4 regions of the Paenibacillus sp. SAFN-117 genome follow, and region 2 is predicted to be linked to each of the others. Evidence: riboswitches for the same ligand, from Rfam matches in the RefSeq annotation. Region 2 holds a riboswitch; each other region holds the start of a gene.
What was found. Region 2 has a riboswitch for cyclic di-AMP ahead of ACTHRH_RS03590 (CAP domain-containing protein). Riboswitches for the same ligand answer to the same signal wherever they lie in the genome.
Positions count from the first base shown of each region.

Region 1: linked by a shared signal. The riboswitch ahead of ACTHRH_RS09860 (TrkH family potassium uptake protein) and the one ahead of ACTHRH_RS03590 (CAP domain-containing protein) in region 2 are both predicted to bind cyclic di-AMP.
Region 3: linked by a shared signal. The riboswitch ahead of ACTHRH_RS07765 (LysM peptidoglycan-binding domain-containing protein) and the one ahead of ACTHRH_RS03590 (CAP domain-containing protein) in region 2 are both predicted to bind cyclic di-AMP.
Region 4: linked by a shared signal. The riboswitch ahead of ACTHRH_RS02215 (KamA family radical SAM protein) and the one ahead of ACTHRH_RS03590 (CAP domain-containing protein) in region 2 are both predicted to bind cyclic di-AMP.

Region 1 is NZ_JBQCLK010000012.1:58,734-62,161, reverse strand. Features, by position in the region: gene ACTHRH_RS09865 (CPBP family intramembrane glutamic endopeptidase) at 1-877, opposite strand, end outside; cyclic di-AMP (ydaO/yuaA leader) riboswitch at 1,174-1,309, shown strand; gene ACTHRH_RS09860 (TrkH family potassium uptake protein) at 1,392-2,717, shown strand; gene ACTHRH_RS09855 (potassium channel family protein) at 2,730-3,392, shown strand.
Region 2 is NZ_JBQCLK010000003.1:136,593-140,020, forward strand. Features, by position in the region: gene ACTHRH_RS03585 (hypothetical protein) at 1-1,098, shown strand, start outside; gene ACTHRH_RS03590 (CAP domain-containing protein) at 1,156-2,031, opposite strand; cyclic di-AMP (ydaO/yuaA leader) riboswitch at 2,043-2,178, opposite strand; gene ACTHRH_RS03595 (MGDG synthase family glycosyltransferase) at 2,373-3,428, shown strand, end outside.
Region 3 is NZ_JBQCLK010000009.1:26,744-30,171, reverse strand. Features, by position in the region: gene ACTHRH_RS07770 (hypothetical protein) at 1-1,164, opposite strand, end outside; gene ACTHRH_RS07765 (LysM peptidoglycan-binding domain-containing protein) at 1,317-2,120, opposite strand; cyclic di-AMP (ydaO/yuaA leader) riboswitch at 2,123-2,291, opposite strand; gene ACTHRH_RS07760 (SAM-dependent methyltransferase) at 2,449-3,231, shown strand.
Region 4 is NZ_JBQCLK010000002.1:27,669-31,096, forward strand. Features, by position in the region: gene ACTHRH_RS02210 (PsbP-related protein) at 1-101, shown strand, start outside; gene ACTHRH_RS02215 (KamA family radical SAM protein) at 349-1,530, opposite strand; cyclic di-AMP (ydaO/yuaA leader) riboswitch at 1,784-1,923, opposite strand; gene ACTHRH_RS02220 (SET domain-containing protein) at 2,197-2,775, shown strand; gene ACTHRH_RS02225 (S-adenosylmethionine decarboxylase related protein) at 2,817-3,428, shown strand, end outside.

The DNA of each region.
Region 1 (3,428 bases), on a different contig from region 2:
CGGCATCCTCCGGAGGAATTTGTGTGCTTGCTCCCGGCCAGCTATTTATCGTGTGAAGGCCGTATAGCCCGGCGAAAATAAGAGCAAAGAGGATTCCCCGCGAGAACCGGACCTTCTTCCGGTTAATAATAACGAGGATCAAGGCCGCAATACTCAAAAGAAACATGCCGCCCAGTCCGATATAAGACATCAGGCCGGCAGACCGCTCCTGCCCGGCAAGCCATTGGCGGAAGCTTTCCGGAACCGAGAAGGAAGGAACGAAGCCTACCACTTCCTCTCCTCTTACGGCCACTCCGAGCTGCAGCCTGGATTCGCCGATGCTCTCCTTGGCACTTTCGTACATGAGCAGGCTGCTTCGGGACCCTTGCATCAGCTGCAAATCCGCCGGATCATATCCGTTCTCGGCCAGGAAGCTTTCGGCCAGCAAGCGGCGGCTTTCTTGAGAGCCTGAGGAGGCAGGGGCCGCTTGCTTCTGATTCCATGCCGTCACCTTGGGTTCATTCAATCCGACAAAAATGATCCAATTCAGACGATTTCTCGAATCGAACATTTGAACTTCCCAATAATCGAGAGGGTAATTGTCTCCATACCGGGTGCTGTATTCCTCGGTCAGCTTCGCTTTTTGCAAATAACCGCTCAAGCCTTTGTCCGACTGATAAATAATGTTGATCTTGTTAGGGGTGTAGTCCGGTTGTTTGGTGTGGACGAATTGCCGGGCCAGGTCGGCCGCTTGCTCTTCAGTCACCTTCGGCCCTGACAATTCTTCCTCTACGCCGTTAACGCCGGGAAGCAGGTTGATCAGGATGACGCCGAAGTATAACACTATGCCGATAATGGCCAGCCAAATAAGAGGACGGTTTATTCTGTGTGGAACCACGGGCATTCTCCTCCGCAATAATCTTCTTCATTCCAAAGTACCATAGATAACGGCCTGTTTCCAGTGATTACCTCTGCTTGGGCCGTGTCTCTTCACCGTTATCGAAAATACGGAAACCGCTTGATAAGCTTCAAGAAACGACTCGTCTTATTCAATGCAAGGCAAGGAAATCGCGTGAAAATAAAATGAAATCTTGCATTGCCTGACCATTTTGCCCGAATACTTCCTTACAGCATGATTTTTTCCTAAAATACAGACTTTGTATACCGACCAAAAGCAGGATATAATCGTTATCAATTAAATAGAAGCCGAATTTCTTTTAGAAAGCGGGGGAACCATTTAACTGGGGTGAATTTTGCTAGTTCCAATGCAAATAGGGTGCCTGCACACCCGAATCCGTCAGCTAACCTCGTAGGCTTGCTGTCAGGATACCATACGCCTAAAGCATTGGTTTTCCAGTGCTTTTTTTGTTTCCAGAGGAGAATGAACGTTGCTGAAACGATTGTTTACGAAAATGCATCCGCCGCAAATTTTGGCTTCCGGATTTATCATCATTATACTGATAGGAACCATCCTGCTGACGACTCCGATGGCGTCGGTTGACGGCCGTTCCGTGCCCTTCGTGGATGCATTGTTCACGGCTACTTCAGCCATGTGTCTGACGGGGCTCGTAGTTGTGGATACGGCGACGACTTATTCCGTCTTCGGCCAGATGGTCATTATGCTGCTTATCCAGATTGGCGGCCTGGGCTTTATGACGATGTCGACGCTTTTTGCCCTGGTGCTCAAGAAAAGAATATCGCTCCGTGAGCGGCTTATTCTTCAAGAGGCGCTCAATCAGAACAGCATGGAAGGAATCGTCCGCCTCATCCGCAAAATCATTATTTACTCGCTGAGTATAGAGTTCGTGGCCTTCGTCCTGCTTACTTTGCGCTGGTCCGTTGATTTTCCGTTCGCGGAAGCTGTCTACTTCGGAATGTTTCATGCCATTTCATTGTTTAATAATGCCGGCTTCGATTTATTCGGAGGAGTCAGCGGCCGATTCAGCGGGCTAGCGTTGTTTACGAACGACCCGATCGTCAGCATTATAGCTATGGCCCTGATTATTCTGGGCGGAATCGGATTTATCGTGATGTCCGATTTGATGGAATATAAGAAGCGGAAGAGGCTTCTGCTGCATACGAAAGTAGTTCTGTTCACATCGGCGGTTCTTATTGTCGGAGGGGCGGTGGTCATCTTCACCTTCGAATTTACCAATCCGGCTACTCTCGGGCCTCTTAATGGAGGAAGTAAGGTGTTAGCCTCCTTCTTCCACGCGGTTTCACCGCGCTCGGGGGGAGTGAGCACGCTCGATGTCGGCTCGTTCAGACAGGCCACTCAATTCTTCCTGATTATTCTAATGTTCATCGGGGCTTCGCCCGGTTCGACCGGGGGAGGTATCAAGACAACGACCTTCGCTATCCTGATCGGGGCCATGATAGCGATGGTCCGAGGCAAGGACGATATCGTCATGTTTCGCCATCGGCTGGCCAAGGACCGGATTTATAAAGCCATTACGCTAACATTGTTCGCCCTGGTTATCGTTATCATTTCGGCCATGGTGTTGTCTACTACGGAGAACCATCAATTCCTGATGATCCTGTTCGAAGTTACTTCAGCCTTCGGTACGGTTGGATTGTCTATGGGGTTGACTCCGGAGCTGTCGACGATCGGAAAAATCATCATTTCCTTTCTAATGTTTCTTGGCCGGCTTGGACCTCTAACATTAGCCTATGCACTAAATCCGAAGAAAGAGAAAGAATTGTTCCGGTACCCGGAAGGCAAAATTACGATTGGATAGGAGCTTGAAACCATGGAAGGAAATCAGTATGTGGTAATCGGACTGGGCCGATTCGGATCCAGCTTGGCTAAAGAGCTGGTGAAACTGGGATACGAGGTACTGGGGATCGACAAGTGCGAGGAAATCGTTAATGAAATGAGCGGAGAGCTGACCTATACCGTTGAAGCCGATTCTACGGATGAAGATATGCTCAGGTCGCTGGGCATCCGAAATTTCGATTGTGCGGTCGTGGCGATAGGCGATGATATACAGGCCAGCATTCTGACAGCCATTGTGCTGAAGGACCTCGGGATCAAGAAGGTGGTGGCCAAGGCTCTCTCCGATTTGCACGGTAAAGTGCTGGAGCGGATTGGAGTGGACCGGATCATCTTCCCCGAGAGGGATATGGGGGCAAGAGTTGCTCACCAGTTGGTGTCGCCTAATCTGCTCGATTATATCGAGCTCTCTGAGGAATACACGCTCGCGGAATTGTCGGTTCCGTCCAAGATGTCCGGCCAGACCTTAAAGCAGCTTGATCTTAGAGCGACCTATGGCTGCAGTATAGTGGCTATTAACAAGAAGAGCGGAATGGTAATCGCTCCTACCGCCGATGACATCGTAGAATCCAATGATATTATGGTAGTTATCGGCACCAATGAGCAGATTGAGTCATTCGAAAGATCAGCTTATAAATAAATAGCCTGCTTCAAATCATTCGCCGGCATCATCCCC
Region 2 (3,428 bases):
CTTCTGCTTCATCTGCACGATTGGACGAATCCGGCGGCGGAATTCGCTGAACAGATGGATTCGGTCGTGGAGGCGTGCTCAAAGGCAGGCATTGAAATACACGGGATGATCGGTACCCTCCAGCTTCGGGCTGAAGATAGAGCAAGTCTTCCTTTCCAATCCAGGGAGGCGTACTGCGTCGATTATGAAGGAATTTCCAATTGGGACGAGCCTTTGGCAGGCCGCCGCTATGTTCTGGATCCCTCGAATCCGGATGTTGTCTCGTTCATTGCCGGCCGCTGCAAAGATATGCTGGTCAAGCATCCCGGATTGGCAGGGATTCATCTGGATTTCATCCGTTTCTATCATTATGAGAGCCGCTTGTCTATCGATACGAATCAGGCGGGGCATTGGACGGTTATTCCCCGTGCCGGGGAGCCTCTGAAGCTGACGACGGCGAACGGGACGACAACGACCTTCTTTGTGGAACAAGCCCTCAATCATTATAATGATCCTCCAATTGGCCGTCATTTGCATCTCAGACGTTCTTACCATTATTGCTTCTGCAAGCGCTGCCTGGAAAGGTTTGCCCGGGAGTTTAATCTCTCGATCCCTGACGAGCTGGAAGAGACCCGGCAGCGGGCGGATTGGATTCTGAAGCATCATGCGGAGGATTGGTACGCGTTCCGATCCTCATTGATTACCGGAGTTGTTCGAAATATCCGGCGGGAGATCACGGCTCAACGCAAGGAAGCGCAGCTGTCTGCGGCAATCTGGTACAATTCGCCTTACGGCAACGAACTGAGAAATGAGCCTTTCCATCCCGGCAGTGAATATGAGCAGTTCGGCCAGAAATGGTGGGAGTGGATCAAGGAAGGGCTGATGGATTTTGTTTGCCCCATGAACTATTGGCTCACCCCCGAAAGCTTCGGACAGATCATCCGGGAGCAAGTAGCCCGTTCCGAAAATAAAGTGCCTCTATATGCAGGGCTGCTGCGGTCAGACGAATTCCCGATCGATCAACCTCTTTGGGAAAAATATAAGCTTGCCGCTCAAGAAGCGGGGGCTGCCGGAATCAGCTTCTTCTCTTATGGAGGCTGGAAAGACCTGGACTCATGATGAAAAAAAAGAGACCGGACGCATAAGTGTCGGTCTCTTTCGTTTTGGTTATATTTATTAACCGATAAATTCTTGTACCCATTCCCCTTGGTAATAAGCTACGCCTATTTTGGTGAAATTAGGACTCATGATGTTCTTTTTATGGCCCGGGCTGTTCATCCATGCATTCATAACTTCCTCGGGTGTGCGTTGGCCTTTGGCAATGTTCTCTCCGGCATATGAATATTTGATGCCGTAAGTGTCCATCATATCGAACGGAGAGCCGTAGGTTGGCGAATTATGGTCAAAGTAATTGTTATGATACATATCTTTGGCTTTATCCAACGCCATAGCGGAAAGTGCGGAATCCAGCTGCAGAGGCTTCAGTCCGGCCTTCGCCCGTTCCTGATTCACCAATTCTGCTACTTCTTTAGCATATTGAGAAATATCGGATTGACCTTGGTCAGGTTGAGTCGGGGCAGGTTTGTTGCCCTGATCGCCTTGGTTTGGCTGGGTCGGTGCAGGCTTGCTTCCTTGATTGCCTTGATCCGGCTTGGATGGCGCGGGCTTGCTTCCCTGATCGCCTTTATCCGGCTTGGATGGCGCGGGCTTGCTTCCCTGATCGCCTTTATCCGGCTTGGATGGTGCAGGCTTGCTTCCCTGATCGCCTTTATCCGGCTTGGATGGTGCAGGCTTGCTTCCGTTTCCTTTGTCAGGTATAGGATTGCAAGAGAAATCAAACTTAAATCCGTCTTGTCCTATAATGATAAATTTGCTGAACTTGGGATGATTCTTGAACAAGGATTCAAGGTCAATCCCGTACTTCTTGGTGATATGGTTTACTGCATCACCAGAATGAAATGTTTGCGGAGCAGCGAATGCTGCATTGGCAGACAACATAGTCCCCACGAGCAAAACTCCGGAAAGAGCAACTTTCTTAATGTGTTTCTTCATGGTGTTCAGTTTCCTCCTCTTTGTTTGGCCTGCGAAGTTAGCTGACGGGTTCGGGTCAAAGAGTAATCGCCCTACGGCTTGCAAAGCCGCTTCACCCCCACTATTGGTTCCCCCGCGCACTAGATTGTGCTTCGGCCGAATTTCTACTAGATTGTAACATGCTAGATTAGCCCTTTCATTCTACAATGTTTGGTAATTCATCCAATTGCCCTGATACGGTACATGATTTTCCGCATATGAGAACACATTAAATACATATACCTCAATCGTAAAAGATCATCTTATGTGGCGAACCGGCAATAATACTTCTCTTCCATTTCAAGGGCAGGACGGATGCTTATATGTATGGATTAAAAGCACTTATTCTGTATGCAAGCTACGGGGACGGCCATCTCCAGGCGGCACGGGCTCTTCAGGAGACTTTATCCCTGCGGGGGTTCAAGGCAGTGAAGCTCGTGGACTTATATGGGGAGTCGTATCCATTTTTGGACCGGGCTGTTCAACAGTTCTACAAGATGTCTTCCCAATATTTCCCGTACATCTATGGCTGGATATATAGAAGTACCCAAAGTATGAAGCCTCAGCGGATGCTGAACAAAGGGTTGAAAGCATGGGGGGCCAAGAAGCTGATGCAGCTGATCTCCCGGGAGAAGCCGGATGTTCTCATCTGTACTTTTCCGATGCCTGCCATTCGCGGAAGAAGCGGAGCTAACATTCCTACGTTTACGATCTTGACGGACTTCGCTCTGCACAACCGTTGGATATACTCGGAATATGACCTGTTGTTCGTAGCCACCCCCGACTTGAAGAAATCCATTCTCGAGCAGGGAATCGATCCCGGACGCGTTGCCGTAAGCGGCATACCGATCCGTTCCTCCTTTCCATCCGTACATCTCAGGGAACAAACCATGTCCGACCGGGATCCGGCAGCTGCCCGCACTTTCCTCCGGGTCCTGGTAATGGCCGGCGCCAACGGTATTCTTCGCAATTTATCCGAGGTGATTTCCCTCATTCGCAGAGAACTGAAGGATGCCCGTATAGCTGTCGTATGCGGAAGAAACCGGGCCCTGTTTAACTCCATCGCAAAAAATTTCGGGAATGACCCGAATGTGGAGATTTACGGCTTCGTTGAACAAATGGCGGAATTGATGGCCTCTTCCGCATGCATAGTGACCAAAGCCGGAGGAATCACATTAACGGAAGCTCTCGCCTCCCGCCTTCCCATTATTGTTTATCGCCCCCTGCCGGGGCAGGAAGCGGATAACGCCCTGTACCTCCAGAGTCAAGGCGTAGCAGCGATTGCCCGCTGTCCCCGCGAGTTAGTCAAGCAGATCGGAATGATGACTTCCTTAGACCGATCTGAACGGGAAAGAATGGAAGCCAAGATGAAAATGTTA
Region 3 (3,428 bases), on a different contig from region 2:
CGAAAATCCGGAGCCATCCAATCCGGTAATGGCGCCGACGGTCGTAAGGGTAACGGCGCCCACCTCCTTGTTAACCGGAACCGTATTGGCGAGAGCGAGCCCCAAATCATTGACGATGCCTTGAGACCCCTCAGGCAGAACACTGCCGAATAAATTGAAGAAGGCCGAATCCCCCAGATAGAAGAAAGCGGCGATCGGAATGACGGGCCCGAATACCCTGAAGCCGAACTGCAGGCCTTCCACCAGATACTGTGTCGTTCTCTCCAGTCCCCGGTTGCGATGAGCAAGCAGGGTGATGGTGATCAGAATGACCACTGAGGTTCCCCCGACCAGAGCCGTTGCCTCCCCTCCCTGCAGCTTGAAGAAATACATGGCTGCCAAGTCGCCAACAAATAACAGTGGAATGATGACGGCCATAATTTTTTTGGCTTTGTCCGGCAGGGCAGCGGCCAGGGGGTCCTCTCCTCCTTCCGCTCTGGCTTCCCCCTTGCGGACCGCTCCGGTAGCGAGAGTAAGCTTCCCGGCTGCCATCTCCCGGCGCATCAGCCAGAAGGCAGCTACAGTCGTCACCGTTCCCATGACCAGAACTAACGGAATGCTGGCCTGGACAACCTCGGAGACCGGTATACCCGCAGCGTCGGCCGTCAGCTTGGGAGCCCCCTGAATGACGAAGTCCCCCGATAAGGCTATGCCGTGGCCGAACAAATTCATTGCGATGGCAACACCGAGCGGCGGCAGACCGACCCGAACCGCAGCCGGCAGCAGCACGGCCCCGATGAGCGCCACGGCGGGAGACGGCCAGAAGAAGAAGGAAATAACCAGCATGACCAATCCGACTGTCCAATAGGCTAGGCCGGGACTTCTCATCAGTCGGATAAAGGGGGACACCATCGTTTCATTAATTCCCGTTCTCGTTAACACCCGGCCCATGGACACGATAATCGAAATAATCAGTATCGTATTCAACAGCTCTGTGATCGCATAGATAAAGCTGTTGAAGATTCCGCTTACAGATTGGCTTAAGGACGATGTAGCCAACCAGCCGAGCAGAAAGATTCCGGCTATACATACAAGCGATGTATCCCTTCTCATGATCATGCAGCCGATAATCATGACGACAAACCCTACATACACCCAATGGATTCCGATCAGCTCTATCCCCATCTTGCACCTCCCTGCAGGCTTACACCCGGATAATTACAAAGTATGCTTGAGCCCGCAGGTTGGTTTGATCCCGCCCATGTTCATTGAAAAAAAAATCAGCCTCGCCTATTACGAGACTGATCGTTTATGCAAATCATTAGGATGCCGTATCTTTAGTTCAATACATAAACGGTTACGTTCTGAATGCCGAATTGGCTTGCAGTTGAACGGCTGCCCGGCATAAAGATGTCAATCCGGTCGCCCTTAATCGCTCCGCCCTGGTCGGTTGCCTTGCCGATCATTCCTCCGACAGGAAGCCCCTGACTGTTATAACCGGTAATATAAACGGTAGAATTCATAGGAATGACTGCCGGATCTACGGCTATCGTTCCCAGTTTCAGAGGATTACCGTAGTAATCGACAGGCCCCCATCCGTTCTCTTCATGCGAGGCGGAATAAGCGGTAGCGGAAGCCTGTATAACTTTGCTGTAAGTATAGGTTTCGCCCGTCGGCGTCGTTATCGTTTGCGCATTGCTCGCAGGCGCCGGAGCAGACTCCGGACTCGCACTTAAGGCAGCTACCGAGTGGTTCGAATTCGTGTAGCCTTCCGGCAATTCCAGCACAAGCCCCGGATATAAATTATAGGGATCATATTGAGAATTGGCCGCCATTAACAAGTCTAGAGGAATATTTAATTTCTGCGCTATTGTCCAGAAGGAATCCCCCTTCTGCACGGCATAAGAATGCTCCGTAGATACTGGAAGCGTAATCGTCTGGCCGCTTTGCAGGTTATACATATCCACTCCCATGTTGGCATTGATAACGGCCTCCAAGGATAGCTGATTCTTCTCGGAGATTGTCCATAAACTATCATTATCCTGAACCTGATAGGATGCGGCGAAAGCCGGAGAAGACAAACTGGCCAAAGACACACTTAATGTAAACGCTATTACTGTTGTTTTAACCAATCGTTTCATACTGAGCTCCTTTTCGCTGCCTGCGGAGTTAGTTGTCGGATTCGGGAGAAAAGGAAGTATCCCTACGCTAATATAAGCGACTCACCCCAAGTGCCGAGCAAGCCCAATTGTCGGCACATACCGTCCCCCGCACTTCAAGAAAATTTATTGAAGTTTCGGCGGTTAAAGTCTAGCATATTTTAATAGCCGGTTAAACGAGTAAAATATGGAAAGACTCTGCTGCTCTGGCCCTGTGCCGTGCCTTCCTTCCGAAGATACGCATACCATAGAAACATCACTGCATTTGGACTATTTTCAAATCCTCTTCGCAGAAGGAGCGATCCGTTCAATGTTGATTTCACAGGTGTGCAAACAACAGGACTTCGAGTCCGTCTGGCTACAGGAAGCTTGCCTCGCCTTGAAGGAGCCTCTGCAGTATCATCGAAAGCTGTGGGAATACTGTTATATCTATCAAGGGTTGTTGGAACGGGGAATGCTAGGCCCCGGCAGAAGAGGATTGGGATTTGGTGTCGGCAAAGAGCCGCTCGCCTCCTTATTTGCTTCCAGAGGCTGCTATATCACGGCCACCGATCTGGATGCTCCCTCCGCCTCCGTACAGGGCTGGGCGCAATCCAACATGCATGCCGCAGGTATTCAGGATTTGAATGAAAGAGGGTTATGCGATCCTGAATTATTTCGTCAGCGGGTTACCTTTGAAGTGGTCAATATGAATGCGATTCCTCCGCATTTATTTAACCAATTCGATTTTACCTGGTCCTCCTGCTCCTTCGAGCACTGTGGATCGATTGCGCTGGGCAAGCAGTTTATCTTGAACCAAATGAACTGCCTGAAGCCCGGGGGAGTTGCCATTCATACGACCGAATTCAACCTTTCCTCCAACGACCAGACGCTGGAAGAAGGCCCTACGGTCCTCTTCCGCCTTAAGGACATCGAATGGATGGTCCATACGCTGCGCGCACAAGGACATTCCATAGAAGTCGATTATTCGGTAGGCACCGGCCCGATAGACCGCCATATTGATGTTCCCCCCCATTCAAATCCGCACTTAAGACTGCTGTTGGCGCAATATGTCACTACCTCGATAGGGCTTATCATTGAGAAAGCGAAATGACCGCTCTTCTGTCCATAAGCGCAAAAAATCGTAAGAAGGATACCTTCTTACGATTTTTATTAGTTTCGGCTTAATTTATGGTTTGGGCCCAGCTATGCAAGTGTGCACTGCAGGGAGCTGATAAGTAAAACGATGACACTTGCTTGCCGCTTGCTCCGTTCCCATCTCTTAAAATGTGGTTACTGCTCCTGGATACA
Region 4 (3,428 bases), on a different contig from region 2:
ACGGCTTCCACCAAGTAATTTTCTGGACGAATGCCAATAAAATGGATGATAACAAGCAAACTTATATCGACGCAACCAACACGTTTAAAGTTAAGAAGTAATTACACTAACCGGTGAGCTTTCGGAATCGATGCGGGAGCATTTATGGCTGCACGATATCCGGCAGTCCGCGGAATTTATCAAGCAATGGCACTTATTAAATCATTAGCAGGAGCGAAGGGGCGTACCAACACCCCTTCGCTCTTTTTTCCGGGTGGAAGATTAATCCCGGCTCCGAAAACGCGATGAAGGCGCCTGCCTCAGTCCGGAGCACAGAACGCCTTCGTATTCATATCACTGCTATATTAATTATGACTGGGCTACTCTTGCTCTCCTTCTTTGCGGCATGTCGGGGAGCTCATTGACAGAGACCACCTGATCGGTTTTCTTCCTGGGCTTCTCCCAATACTGTTCATTGCCCGGCAAATCATCGAACCAGGCCGCATCGTCAGGGCAATCCAATACCATAAACCGGCCATAATGCCCCTCTCGGGATTGGTGATATTTCAAATACGCTTTGCCGTCCTGAATCGCCAAAATTTCAATTTTGCCGGAAGTATGGCTCATCGAGAGGCGCACACGCTTACCCAATCCGGAAGTGAGAGCTTTGGCTTCTTCCACGATCTCGTAAGCCCGCTTCAAGGGGAGTACAAAATCTTTGTTACCGGCAACCGGACGGTTGATAAAGAAATAATACGGAGTGACGCCCGCCCAGGATAGCTGGTCTAACAATTCTCCCAGAACGACAGGGTCATCGTTAATTCCTCTCAGCACCGGAGTCTGGTTGACAACAATGGCTCCTGCTTCATGAAGCGCCTGAAATGCCCGTTTCGCTTCCGGTGTAATTTCCCGCGGATGATTAATATGAGCCATTACATATATTCGTTGTTCAGGAGTCGAATAAGTCCGAATCGTATCCAGCAATTCCTGGTCTTCGTATATCCGCATTGGGTTAAAAACGGGGATTTTGGAGCCGAGGCGAATAATTTTGACGTGCTTGATTTCCCGAAGCCGTTGGAAAATCATCTTCAGCTTGGAGGTGGCGAGAATCAGACTGTCTCCGCCTGTCAGCAGGACGTTGTTGATTTCGGGATGCCGGGAAATATATTCAATTCCCGGATCTACATCCAGCATCGCCTCTTTGACATCGTTGCGGAATAGCCGTTTGCGGAAGCAATATCGGCAGTAAGCGCCGCAAACCTCCGACACAATCAACAGAGCTGTTGTCTTATACTTGTGCTGGCAGCCGGGAACCACATAATTCGTGTCCTCGTCGGAAGCATCCCAGCGGCCGTATTCGAGAAGCTCTCCTTCATTGGGAATTACCAGCTTCTTAATGGGATCATGGGGATCTTGCCAATTGATTAATCCTAAATAATAGTCGTTAACCCGAAAAACGAACTTCTCCGTTATTTGCTTAAGCTTTTGTCTCTCTTCCTCCGGTATAGCCGTTATCTTGTCGATATCGGTGATATACTTCGGCTGGGCCATTCCAATTCCTCCTTTATTCTGTTCAAGTCGTGTCTCTTCCTATCTTAGTAATGAGCAGGAACCAAGAGCCTATAGGCGGAGGTTCGCTTAGAATCGATTCTTCGGTATCCACGTTCAACACCCCATTCCAATCAGTGTATAAAAGCAAAAATGTCCCGCCCTGACGGAAAGCCCATCTCTGTCAGCGGCGGGACCCTATACACAAAAAGACCCTACAAGGGTCAAAGTGTAAGCAAGTTTGCTCCTATATCAGTCTTGACCCATCCACTGCAGACGAGGTTAGCTGACGGGCTCGGGAAGATGGTTCCCTACATTCGTAAAGCAATGATTCGCCCCAATAACTGGTTCCCCCGCTTTCCGATGTGATAATCGGAAATTAAGCGTAATCAAATTGTATAGCAGAATAAGGAAATTGTCAACCATTAAGCCTTGACAACCATCCTTTACAAAATCGGCCATCCCCTTCCTTTTACTGCTCAACGCCATTATCCCCTCCCCTAACTGATTGATTTTTTGCCCCTCCCTCGCCGTTATCTTCTCCGCTCCTGCATGACTCCGCGATAGCTAGACCCATTTCTATCACGAAATCTCTCATTATTAAATACTCTATTACTATTAGATAAATCTATTAAATTGCTTTATCAAATTTTGAGGACGGTGGTTTGTATGATTCATCCGGATACGGAGCTTCGCTTCGTTAACGAAAAGATAGGGCTCGGCGTATTCGCGACCAAATTTATTCCTAAAGGAACTATTGTTTGGGTATTGGATGACTTAGATATGATTCTGGACGAGGATTACGTCGATTCTCTGGAACCGCTGCGGCGGGATATCGTCTACAAATACGCTTACCAAAATGAAAAAGGAGAATATGTTCTGTGCTGGGACCACGGAAGATACATCAATCACAGCTTTAATCCTAATTGTATAGGAACGGCGTATGAACTGGAATTAGCGGCGAGGGACATCCATCCCGGCGAAGAGTTAACGAGTGATTATGGAATTTTGGGGGATGAGGAGCCCTTTGTATGTGTGCCGGAGGAAGGCACCTCCCGGACTATAGTCATGCCCGACGATTATTTGCATTATTACCGGTTGTGGGATGAGATGGCCGCGGAAGCCTTCAAATATTTTAATCAGGTGGATCAGCCTCTGAAGCATCTCATTCCCCGCAAATTCAGAAAAAAAGTCCATGCCGTCGCCGCAGGCCTGAGACCGTTGGATTCGATCCTGACTACGTTTTAGCCTTATTCGGCCTGGCTGGAATTTGATGAAAGAGGTGAACGATATTGGCAACTAACTTGGTGATAAGCCTGCTCGGAAGCAGCGGAGGGGTAGCCAAAGCATTGCTTGCCTTGTTAAATCATTCTTGTCAACACGCTTCCGCCCCACTCCACTCCCTTCTTCAGAACAGTCAAATCCATTTGATAGATATCCGGCAGAAACCATTGAATCATTACCGGACAAGATATCCGTCCCTGGCTGACAAACTGGCCGTACATTCGTTCGATTTGGCAGACACGGACCGCTTTAAGGAGCATTTGCTCCATACCCGGACCAATCTCGTTATTGATGTCTCCTGGGCCGATACCGTCGGCATGCTGGAATGCTGCAATGAATTCGGCATTTCCTATATCAACTCGGCTCTGGAAAATACTTGGGTGGACGAAACGGAGGCCGTGGAGAGATTCACCCTGCTGGAAAGATATCGCATTGTAGATGAAGCAAGGGATAAGTATACAAATATGAAAGGAATTCTGTGCTCGGGAATGAACCCGGGGGTCGTCCAGTGGATGGCCATAGAGATGATTAACCGTTACCCCGATGAACGTCCGCTCGCTTGTTATATAGTAGAACAGGATACTTCCTTCTATAGAGATCCGTCCGTCATTCAAGCC